Regions from separate parts of the Pseudomonas sp. JE3303 genome, predicted to be linked through region 1. Evidence: riboswitches for the same ligand, from Rfam matches in the RefSeq annotation. Region 1 holds a riboswitch; the other holds the start of a gene.
What was found. A riboswitch is a leader RNA that binds a small molecule or an ion and turns the genes downstream of it on or off. The one in region 1 is predicted to bind cobalamin.
Positions count from the first base shown of each region.

Region 1 (5,867 bases):
GTCGCCCGTTTCGCCCACGACCTTGAATCGTTCACGTTCGAGCAGCAGGCGTATGGAAAGGCGGATAACCGGGTGATCGTCGACCATCAGTACGGTGGTCATAGGGGAACTCCTTGTCGGAATGTGGTCCGTTTCCTGATCTACCCAGGAACGCGTCTGCAATAGGGGCCGGCAGCGCGCGAACAATACGTCGAATCCCTAGGCATTAGTACCGGGAGTATAGAGGTGTTGAAAAAGGAGGGCGGGAATGTTGAAAAGTCCTACAGCCGGTAGGGATTTTAACCTAAAGCGCTGTGCAATACGCCGATTTGAGGTAAGAAACAGTGCGGTTCGGCGGAGAAAAGGTGTTCACAAGTCTGTTCACCGGGAGGCGGGTGAGGGCACCCCGGTGAGCGACTTCGTGTATTCGACGTTCGATTTCAAGGACGCTGCATGGCGCCCTGTACCCTACATCCGTCATGCGCCTTCAACACCCGCTCAACCCCTGCCGGATTACGTACCAACGCCGCTCCCACGCGCGTGGGCCGCGCTACCAACTGCCCCGAGCAATTAGGGCAGCGTCCCTGGAAATGGGTGTCGCCGCAAGCGCGGCAGAACGTGCACTCGAAAGAACAGATCAGTGCATCCGGGCTGTCGCCCGGCAGGTCGTTACCGCAGCACTCGCAGTTGGGGCGCAGTTCAAGCATGGCCAGGTCTCCGTCTGTCATGGGAACGCCGAGTCTGCTACCGGCCATGCCAGGTTGGCAATACAGGGGATTCAGGGTCGGTAGAGATGCGCATGGCCCGCGCGGTACAGCGCCGATTCGGCGAACGGAGCGTCGCCCAGCACGTGACCCACCAGTATCAGCGCAGTGCGCCGGAACCCCTTGGCCTGCACGCGCTGGACAATGTCATCCAGCGTGCCCTGGACCCAGTCCTGGTCCGGCCAGGTGGCGCGGTGCACCACGGCGATCGGACAGTCACCGCCATAATGCGGGAGCAGCTCGGCGACGATCTTCTCCAGGTGCTTGACCCCAAGGTGAATGGCCAGGGTGCAGCGGTGCCGGGCGAGATCGGCCAGCTGCTCACCGGCAGGCATCGGCGAGCTGTCGCCATAGCGGGTCAGGATGACAGTCTGCGCCACCTCCGGCAGGGTCAGTTCACAGCCCAGCAGCGCCGCGCTGGCGGCCGTGGCGGTAACGCCGGGGATGATCTGGTAGTCGATGCCCAGTTCGCGCAGATGACGGATCTGCTCGCCGATGGCGCCGTAGAGGCTCGGGTCGCCGCTGTGCACGCGCGCGACATCCTGCCCCTTGGCATGGGCGCTGCGGATGGCATCGATGATCTGCTCAAGGTGCAGTTCAGCGCTGTTCAACACTACGTCGGCACGATGGCCTTCAAGCACGGCGGCCGGAACCAGGGAGCCGGCATAGATGATCACCGGACACTGACGGATCAGGCGCTGGCCCTTGACCGTGATCAGCTCGGGATCGCCGGGGCCGGCGCCGATGAAATAGACCGTCATGAAGAATCCTTGCAGGTAAAGCGGCGATTATCCGTCAAGAACCGCGCTGCACGCCAATGCCAGTGTCGCCTGGCCGCTGGCCTGACGGGTGACGTGCAGTCGCACCGGCCCGGGATGGGTGGTTGCGGCCATGGCCAGCGCCGCGCTCTCGGCTACCCCCCAGCAGCCGGTGTGTTGCCAGGCGGTGAGCGAACGCTGGCTCAGCTGCGCCTCGAACGGCGCCAGTTGCATGGCGCTGAAGAACATCAGCGGCAGCCCTAGCTGCGCGGCCAGTTGGCGCACCCCTGGCTCGTCCGACTTGCCCTCGATGCTGGCCAGGCCTCTGACTGCGCTGAGCGGCAACGCCTGGGCCGCGAGCACCTGCTGCAGCAGCTCGGCCAGTTCGCTGGCGGGGCAGCCGCGCCGGCAGCCGATGCCGGCATACAACGCGGCGCGCTCGACGCGGGTGACGGGCATGATGCGTTCCTCTGCTCTCTATAGGCGGCAGGAGCAAATCACGGGACCGATCGCCCGTCAATCACAGCCAGCGGTTGACCGCCTGACAGGCACTGCGTAGCCTTGCCGGTCCGAGGTTCTCTGGTGAACTGCACCAGAGCTAAGACGGGAACGCGGTACCAATCCGCGGCTGCCCCCGCAACTGTAAGCACTGCCCAGATCGACACAGCCACTGCGCCAGCGCGGGAAGGCGTCGATCGACCGGCCCGGCCGGTGTGGTGCAAGCCAGGAGACCTGCCTCGCAACGAATTCGACTTCCAACCGGGCGGGGTGATCCGGTGGCGAACGCGCCCAGGCAAGCCTGCCTGCGGCTTTCGTCCCGCATGCCCGCCATCCTGCCAAGGGCATCGACATGAAAACACTGGCCAAGCTCCCCGTCACCATCGTCACCGGCTTCCTGGGCTCGGGCAAGACCACGTTGCTGCGCCACATGCTGGACAACGCACAGGGCCGGCGCATCGCTGTCATCGTCAACGAGTTCGGCGAGCTGGGCATCGACGGCGAAATCCTCAAGCAGTGCAGCATCGGCTGCACCGAGGAAGAGGCCAGCGGCCGCGTCTATGAGCTGGCCAATGGCTGCCTGTGCTGCACCGTGCAGGAAGAGTTCTTTCCGGTCATGCGCGAGCTGGTCGCACGGCGTGGCGACCTGGACCACATCCTCATCGAAACCAGTGGCCTGGCCCTGCCCAAGCCGCTGGTCCAGGCCTTCCAGTGGCCAGAAATCCGCAACGCCTGCACCGTCGATGCGGTCATCACCGTGGTCGACAGCCCGGCAGTAGCCGCCGGCACTTTCGCAGCCTATCCCGACCAGGTCGACGCCCAGCGCAAGCTCGACCCGAACCTGGACCATGAATCACCACTGCACGAGCTGTTCGCCGATCAGTTGGCCAGCGCCGACCTGGTGGTGCTGAACAAGGCCGACCTGATCGCCCCCGCCGACCTGGCCAAGGTGCGCGCCGAAGTGCTAGAAGAGCTGCCCCCGGCGGTCAAGGTCATCGAGGCCAGCAGTGGCCGCTTGCCGCTTGACGTGCTGCTGGGCGTCGGTGCCGAGTCCGAGGCGCACATCGACGGCCGCCGTACCCATCATGATTCGCACCACGACGGCGATGACCATGACGACCATGACCATGACCACGACGCGTTCGATTCGATTTCCATCGACTTGCCCGAAGCCGACGAGAGCCTGCTGCTCGACGCCCTGACCAGCCTGGTAACCGAATTCGGCATCCTGCGCGCCAAGGGCTTCGCGGCCATTCCCGGCAAGCCGATGCGTTTGCTGATCCAGGGCGTGGGCAGCCGCTTCGACAAGCACTTCGACCGCGCCTGGCGTGCCGACGAGCCGCGCATCACCCGCCTGGTGCTGATCGGCCAGGAACTGGACGCGGCGCTGCTCGAAGCTCGCCTGCGCCAGGCACTGGGCGCCTGACCCATGCACCTGCTGCGGACCCAGCCCGGTTGCTTCGTACCGGACGACAGCATCGCCGATCTCGGCCAGACACCCGCTGACCTGGTGATCCTCTGCAGCGGTGATTCGCACCTGGCACTGCTGGCCGAAACCGCCCAGCAGTTGCCGGAGGACTTCCCCAGCCTGCGCCTGGCCAACCCCATGCAGGTGCAGAACCATGCCTCGGTCGACCTTTATGTCGGCCAGGTGCTGCGCCACGCCAAGGTCATCCTGGTGTCGCTGCACGGCGGTGTCGGCTACTGGCGTTACGGCGTCGAGCAGTTGGTCACGCTGGCCGAACGGGGTGTTCATCTGATCCTGGTGCCGGGCGACGACCGCCCTGACCCGGAGTTGATGGGCCTGGGCACGGTCTCGGGCGCCGAGGCGGATCGTGCCTGGCACTTCCTGCGCCAGGGCGGCAAGGCCAATGCCCTGAACCTGTTCAAGTGCCTGGCCAACCGTTGGCTTGGCCGCGACTACGCCTGGGATGAGCCGCAGCAGCTGCCACGCACCGCGGTGTACCACCCGGCCAAGGCCAGCGCCTGCCTGGCAGACTGGTTCGGCCAGTGGCATCCCGACCAGCCCGTCGCCCCTGTGCTGTTCTACCGCTCGCACTTGCAGGCGGCCAACACTGCTTTCATGGATACCTTCTGCGAGCGCCTCGCGGCGGCGGGGCTGAACCCATTGCCGATCGCCGTGGCCAGCCTCAAGGAAGCCGCCTGCCTCGCCCAGGTCGAAGCCTGGATGGACGAAGCCGGCGCCGAGGTGATCATCAACACTACAGGCTTCGCCCTTTCCAGTCCCGAGCAGCCCAACCTGCGGCCGTTCAGGCGCGATGTGCCGGTGCTCCAGGCCATCTGCGCCCAGGACAACCAGCCTGGCTGGGAAGACAGCGAGCAGGGCCTGGGTGCCCGCGACCTCGCCATGCACATCGTGCTGCCGGAACTGGACGGGCGGATCATCACCCGGCCGGTCAGCTTCAAGGACCTGGCCTGGCGCAGCGAGCGCAGCCAGTCGGACGTGGTCTGCTACCGGGCACATCCCGAGCGCATGGATTTCGTCGCTGAACTGGCACGGCACTGGGTCGAGCTGGCGCGCCTGCCCAATGGGCAAAAACGCGTGGCGCTGGTGCTGGCCAACTATCCCACCCGCGACGGGCGAATTGGCAACGGCGTTGGCCTCGATACCCCGGCGGCGGCGCTTAACATCCTGCAAGCGCTCAAGGACCAGGAATATCCCGTCGGCGAGCTGCCGCACAGCGGTACCGCGCTGATCCATGCGCTGCTGGGCGGAGTGACCAACGATCTGGACCACCTCGACCAGCGTCCTTGCGCGCAGAGCCTGGACCTGGCCGACTACCATGCCGCCTTCGCCGCCTTGCCCGCTGCCAACCAGCAGGCGGTGCTGGAGCGCTGGGGCCCGGCCGAGCAGGATCCGATGTGCCGCAGTGGGCGAATGATGATCGCCGGGCTGCGCTTTGGCCTGACCTTTGTCGGCATCCAGCCGGCACGCGGTTACCAGGTGGACCCAAGCGCGGTCTACCACGATCCCGACCTGGTGCCGCCACACGGCTACCTGGCCTTCTACTTCTGGTTGCGCCACGCCTACGCCGCCGATGCGCTGATCCACGTCGGCAAGCACGGCAACCTGGAATGGCTGCCGGGCAAGGGTGTCGGCCTGTCGGCCGAATGCTGGCCCGATGCATTGCTCGGCCCGTTGCCGAACATCTATCCCTTCATCGTCAACGATCCGGGCGAGGGTGCCCAGGCCAAGCGCCGCACCCAGGCGGTGATCATCGATCACCTGATGCCGCCGCTGACCCGCGCCGAAACCTACGGGCCGCTGCGTCATCTGGAGCGCCTGGCCGACGAGTACTATGAAGCGCAGCTGCTCGACCCGCGGCGCGCCCGCGAGCTGCAGCGCGATATCCTCGAACTGGTCAAGGCCAACCACATCGACCGCGAACTACAGCTCGAGGGTGCATTGGACGATGCCGATGTGTGGCTGCCACGCCTGGATACCTACCTGTGCGATCTCAAGGAGTCGCAGATCCGCGATGGCCTGCACATATTCGGCCAGTCGCCCCAGGGACGCTTGCGCCTCGACACGCTGCTGGCCCTGCTGCGAGTGGCGCGCGGTGACGGCCGCGATGGTAACGCCAGCCTGATCCGCGCGCTGGCCAGGGCCCTGACGCTGGGCTTCGACCCGCTCGATGCCGACCTCGGCCAGCCATGGCAAGGGCCGCGCCCGGAACTGCTGCGGACCCTGAGCGACGAGCCTTGGCGCACTTGCGGCGACACCCGCGAGCGTCTTGAACTGCTGGCCATGCGCCTGATCGAGGCGACGCTGCAAGGGCAGGAGCAGGCACCGCAAGGACCTCGATGGCAGCCCGTGCAGGCTGTGCTCGACACCTTGGCCCAGCAT
Region 1 covers NZ_JBWGIF010000007.1:46,982-52,848, reverse strand. Annotated here, with positions in the region: gene AC0ZZU_RS11615 (response regulator) at 1-102, opposite strand, end outside; gene AC0ZZU_RS11610 (DUF1272 domain-containing protein) at 420-686, opposite strand; gene cobM (precorrin-4 C(11)-methyltransferase) at 758-1,504, opposite strand; gene AC0ZZU_RS11600 (cobalamin biosynthesis protein) at 1,532-1,960, opposite strand; cobalamin riboswitch at 2,057-2,255, shown strand; gene cobW (cobalamin biosynthesis protein CobW) at 2,352-3,425, shown strand; gene cobN (cobaltochelatase subunit CobN) at 3,429-5,867, shown strand, end outside.

Region 2 (5,867 bases), on a different contig from region 1:
GGGCGAACAAGCGCTGCGCCATGCCCTGCTGCTGGTCAGCCTGCCGCTGCTCGGGTCGGTAGCCCTGCTGCTGCGCACGGCGGTGCATGCAAGCCCCACTCACTACGGGCGTACCATGACGCCCGTGTTCCCCGCGCAGGTTCCGGAAGAAAAAGGTAGCTCATGAACGACGTGCTTCGCACAGTGCACGATGGCGTACTGACCCTCACGCTCAACCGTCCTTCCAGGCTCAATGCAGTGGACGAGCAGATGTACGCGCAACTGGCAGACTGGATACAGGCGGCGGCTCATGACCCGTTGGTCGCCGTGGTGCTTGTCACAGGCGGTCCGAAGTGCTTTACCGCGGGCAACGATCTCGCTGACTTGCGCATGCGTCCCGTGCAATGCCTGGACGCGCCGCTGTTCCGCCTGATGGCGGCGGTGACCGCGCTGGACAAACCCTTGATCGCCGCCGTCTGCGGCCCGGCGATCGGCATCGGGGCCACGCTGCTGCTGCACTGCGACCAGGTCTTCGTCAACCGCGCCGCCTGTCTGCAGATGCCCTTCGTGGCGCTTGGCCTGTGTCCGGAATTCGGCTCGAGCCTGTTGCTTGCACGCCGCATTGGCCAGGTGCGAGCTGCCCGAATGCTGCTGTGCAACGAGCGGATCAGTGCAGAACAAGCCCTCGACTGGGGGCTGGCCAATGAGCTGCATGAAGACGCCGACGCCTGCCTGGACGCAGCGCGGCACATGGCCCTGCGGCTCAAGGAGCTGCCACAGCACGCGCTGAGGCTGAGCAAACGGTTGATCAAGGAGGGCTGCCAGGCCGAGCTGGCGGCGGCGATGCTGCGCGAAGGGCAGTGCCTGATCGAACAGCTGCAAGGCAGTGAGGCGAAAGCAGCGCTGGGGGTATCGAAAGTACCGGCATGACTGCAGGCGCGGACCGTGCCGCGCCTGCAGTCTGATCAGAACGCCAGACCGACCTTGAAGCCGTATTCGTCACGCTTGAGCTTGGTGTTGTCCGCCACATCGGAGTCTTCGTCGAGCTTGTACTCGGTACGGGTGTAGTAGACACCGGCGTGAATCGGCATGCCTTTCTGGTTCATCAGCAGGCTGACTTCGGCGTACGGGTTGGTGCGGTCCTTGAGATCGACGCTGTCGCTGCCGAAATCATCGACTTTCAGTCGGGCGCGGCCGTCGATGGTGTGACGGGCGCCCACTTCGACACGCAGGGTCGAGTTGTCGAACTGGTGGTTGTAGCCCACTGCTGCTTTCGCAAATGGCGACTTGGCGGTCAAGCGGGTGTCGAGGTCGTTGATCTCAGGCTCGTAGCGCGTCCACGAGTAGCCGCCACCCACGGTCAGGTCGACGAAGTTGCGCGCGTCCAGCGCAGCACGGAAACCGACATCCAGATCAGCCTGGGCTTCCTTGAGCTTGTTGTCGTCCTTTTCGCCGTACTTGGCTTCGGCACCGACCTGGTAGATCAGGCCTGATTCGGCGGTCATCTTGTTGCCGAAGGTGGCGAACACACCGCCCTGGCCCAGATCGTCCTTGTCGGAGTCGCTCCCGCCCTCGAACTTGAATTCGCTGTAGCTGCCCTGCAGGCCCAGCGTGAAGATCGGATCGGTCGGCGGCGCGGCAAAAGCGCTCAGCGGTGCGCCCGCCAGGGCCAGGATGCAGGTGTTGCGCAGCAGGTTGCGAGTAGCCATTCGCAGGTATCTCCATGATAGAAAGTGGCAGTCAAATGCAAACGGTTCGAAACACGGCCTTTGAAAAAGTTCTGAAAAGAATGTGAAAAAATCGTTTTTTCGCGTCGGACCTTTCGCAGGCAAATGAAATAGTTATAAGATAACGTTTCATTTGACGCCAACCCCTTGCCTGCGATCCCCTCCATGACAAGCGCCTCCGCCACCCCTACCCTGGTTACCCAGCGCCTGCAGAGCATCGACGCCCTGCGCGGGCTGGTGATCCTGTTCATGCTCCTGGACCACGTTCGAGAAACCTTCTTCCTGCACCGTCAGGTCAGCGATCCAATGGTGATCGACACCACCGACCCGACGCTGTTCTTCAGCCGCACCCTGGCGCACCTCTGCGCGCCGGTGTTCGTGCTGCTGACCGGGCTGTCGGCCTATCTCTATGGTGAAAAGCATCAGGGCCGCAGCGATGTCTCGGCCTTCCTGTTCAAGCGCGGCCTGTTCCTGGTACTGCTCGAATTCACCCTGGTCAACTTCGCCTGGACCTTCCAGCTGCCGCCCAACGTGATCTACATGCAGGTGATCTGGGCGATCGGCGTCAGCATGATCGCCCTCGCCGGCCTGGTCTGGCTGCCGCGTGCCTGGCTGCTGGCGATCGGCGTGGCAATCGTCGCTGGCCACAACCTGCTCGACGGGCTGCACTTCGAGCCGGGGTCGGCCATGCACGTGCCCTGGGCGATCCTGCATGACCGTGGCTGGCTGGACGTGTCCGACAGTCTGCGCCTGCGCACGTCCTACCCGGTGTTGCCGTGGATCGGCGTGATCAGCCTGGGTTACGTGCTCGGCCCCTGGTTCACCCGCGCCAGCCCGCCCGCCGAGCGACAGCACCGGCTACTGCTGCTCGGGGCCAGCGCCCTGGTCTGCTTTGTCGCCTTGCGCATGGTCAATGGCTATGGCGAGGCGCCGTGGTCGGGTTACCCGAGCGCGATGCAGACCCTGATGAGCTTCTTCAATATCACCAAGTATCCGCCGTCGTTGCTGTTCCTGACACTGACGCTGGGCACCGGCCTGTTGCTGCTGCGCGCGTTCGAGCGCGCCGGGCCAGCCCGCTGGGTCACGGCCCTGGCCGTGTTTGGCGCAGCGCCGATGTTCTTCTACCTGCTGCACCTGTACGTGCTCAAGCTGATGTACCTGGCCAGCGTTGCCTTGTTCGGCCTCGACCAGGGCGACTATTTCGGCTTTGATGGCATCGGCGGCGTGTGGTTGGTGGCGGTGCTGCTGAGCGTCGCGCTGTATCTGCCGGTGCGCGGGTTCGCGCGGCTCAAGGCGCGCCGACCCGACATCGCCTGGCTCAAGTACTTCTGAGCCCAGGCCATTCCCTTCCGGAGGGCGGATGGTCTACCATGCCGCCGCCGGTTTCCACACGGAACTAACAGGGAATCCCCGGCCCGCCATGCGCGGGCCAAACGGAACTGCCCCCGCAACTGTAAGTGCCGAGCCCGCTCCATCGATGCCACTGGGTTGATCCCCGGGAAGGCCGGAGCCGGGCCGTGACGCACCAGTCAGGAGACCTGCCGGCAAACAATCACCAACCGGCGGGGTGTCCGGGATGGCCATCTTCACTGTGCGCGGCTCGCCCGCGCCCGGTACTGCCCTGCCTGCGCGCAGGGTGGGCGATGCCTGTCCGTGCGTACCCTCCGTGTACTGTCCGATAGGAGATCGACCCATCATGCTGCCCAGTTTCGTCACCCTGCTCGCCGGCCTCGGCCTGAGCGGCCTTGCCCAGGCTGCCGCCACCCACTACCCGCTGACGGTCGACAACTGCGGCATGCCGCAGACCTTCGAGCACGCTCCCGAGCGCGCGGTGACCATCGGCCAGGCCGGCACCGAGATGCTCTACGCCCTGGGCCTGGGCGACAAGCTGGTCGGCACCTCGCTGTGGTTCAACAATGTGCTCCCCGAGTACCAGGCGCTGAACGCCAAGGTCGAGCGCCTGGCCGACAACGACCCAAGCTTCGAGTCGGTGATCGGCAAGCGCCCGCAACTGCTGGCCGTGCAGTTCGAGTGGATGGTCGGCGCCCAGGGCGTGGTCGGCACCCGCGAGCAGTTCCATGAGCTGAAGATTCCTACCTACCTGCTGCCGTCGGACTGCGAAGGCAAGGACAACCTGGTCGGCGCCGACGGCACCCGCCTGCAGCCGTTCCAGGTCGACAGCATCTACAAGAGTGTCAGCCAGCTGGCCGCGATCTTCGACGTGCAGGAACGAGGCGCCGCACTCAATACCGACCTCAAGAGCCGCCTGGATACTGCCAAGGCACGCCTGGCCGGCAAGGACCTGAGCGATACGTCCGCGCTGTTCTGGTTCTCCAGTGCCGACCTGGACATCGACCCGTACGTCGCGGGCCGCAAAGGCGTCGCCGACTACATGCTGCAAACCCTGGGCGTGCGCAACGTGGTCGAGTCCAACGAGGAATGGCCGACGGTTGGCTGGGAGACCTTGGCCAAGGCCAACCCGACCTGGTTGATCATCGCCCGCATGGACCGTCGCCGCTTCCCGGCCGACGACTTCGAGAAGAAGCTCGAATTTCTGCGCAACGACCCTGTGACCAAGAACATGGAAGCGGTGAAGCACAACCGCATCGTGGTGCTCGACGCCGACGCCATGCAGGCCGGCATTCGCCTGTTCCGCGGCCTGGACGCCCTGTCCCAGGCCTTCGCTTCCGGTAAAGCGCCACAACCATGATGCGTCTGCTGCCCCTTTACGCCCTGGCACTGGCCGCGCTCATCGCGGCCTTGCTCGCCGGTGTCGCCATCGGCGAAGCCAATGTGTCGCCGACGGTGGTCTACCAGGTACTGGCCAACCAGCTCTGGAATGCCGGCTACACGGTCGACCCCATTGACCAGGGCATCGTCTGGAACTACCGCCTGACCCGCACCCTGGTCGCGGCCGCCTGCGGCTCGGGCCTGGCGACCTGCGGAGTGATCCTGCAGGCGCTGCTGCGCAACCCGCTCGCCGAACCCTACTTGCTCGGCCTGTCGGCGGGCGCTTCGACCGGCGCGGTGATGGTCGCCTTGCTCGGCTTCGGCGCTGGCGCGCTGAGCCTGTCAGGCGGCGCCTTCATCGGCGCGCTGGCGGCGTTCGCGCTGGTATTGCTGCTGGCCCGTGCCAGCGGCCCAAGCAGCAACAACGCCCAGGTGATTCTTGCAGGGATCGCCGGCTCGCAGCTGTTCAACGCCCTCACCGCGTTCCTGATCACCAAGTCGGCCAGTGCCGAACAGGCGCGCGGCATTCTGTTCTGGCTGCTCGGCAACCTCAGCGGCGTGCGCTGGCCTTCGGTCTGGCTGGCCGTGCCGGTGGCCGTGATTGGCCTGCTGGTATGCCTGTGGCATCGGCGCGCGCTCGATGCCTTTACCTTCGGCGCCGACTCCGCCGCATCGCTGGGCATCCCGGTGCGCCGGGTGCAATTGCTGCTGATCACGTGCGCGGCACTGGTGACTGCGGTGATGGTATCGATCGTCGGCGCCATCGGCTTTGTCGGACTGGTCATTCCCCATGCCTTGCGCCTGCTGCTTGGCGGCAGCCACAGCCGACTGCTGCCGGCCAGTGCGCTGGGCGGCGCGCTGTTCCTGATTGCCGCGGACGTACTGTCGCGCACCCTGATCCCGGGCCAGGTGATCCCGGTCGGCGTGGTCACCGCGCTGATCGGCGCCCCCGTGTTCGCGCTGATCCTGATCAGCCGCAGGAGTCAACGATGAATGCCATGACCCCGCCCCTGCAGGCCGCCCTGCTCAGTTGCCAGGGCCTGGGCTTTCGCGTGCGCGACACCCAGCTGCTGTATGACATCAACCTGGCAGTGAATCCCCGCGAAACCCTGGGCATCGTCGGTCCCAACGGCTCCGGCAAATCGACCCTGCTCAAGCTGCTTGCCGGCCTGCGCACGCCCAGCAGCGGCCGCGTGCAGCTGCTCGCGCAGCCCTTGGCGCGCCAACCCCGGCGCCAGGTCGCCCAGACCCTCGCCCTGGTCGAGCAGCAAGCCGACACCAACGATGCCATCAGTGTGTTCGACGCCGTGGCCCTCGGCCGCACGCCGTGGCTGTCGGCTCTGTCGCCGTTCTCGGCCGAAGACACCGGCATCGTCGACCAGGCCCTGGCCGACGTCGACGCCCTTCACCTGCGCCAGCGTACCTGGAGCA
Region 2 covers NZ_JBWGIF010000010.1:81,715-87,581, reverse strand. Annotated here, with positions in the region: gene AC0ZZU_RS15595 (MFS transporter) at 1-166, shown strand, start outside; gene AC0ZZU_RS15590 (enoyl-CoA hydratase-related protein) at 163-909, shown strand; gene AC0ZZU_RS15585 (outer membrane beta-barrel protein) at 945-1,688, opposite strand; gene AC0ZZU_RS15580 (acetyltransferase domain-containing protein) at 1,872-3,038, shown strand; cobalamin riboswitch at 3,070-3,266, shown strand; gene AC0ZZU_RS15575 (ABC transporter substrate-binding protein) at 3,403-4,416, shown strand; gene AC0ZZU_RS15570 (FecCD family ABC transporter permease) at 4,413-5,429, shown strand; gene AC0ZZU_RS15565 (ABC transporter ATP-binding protein) at 5,426-5,867, shown strand, end outside.
Region 2: it holds a riboswitch for cobalamin, as region 1 does, so the genes downstream of both, AC0ZZU_RS15575 (ABC transporter substrate-binding protein) here and cobW (cobalamin biosynthesis protein CobW) in region 1, are expected to answer to the same signal.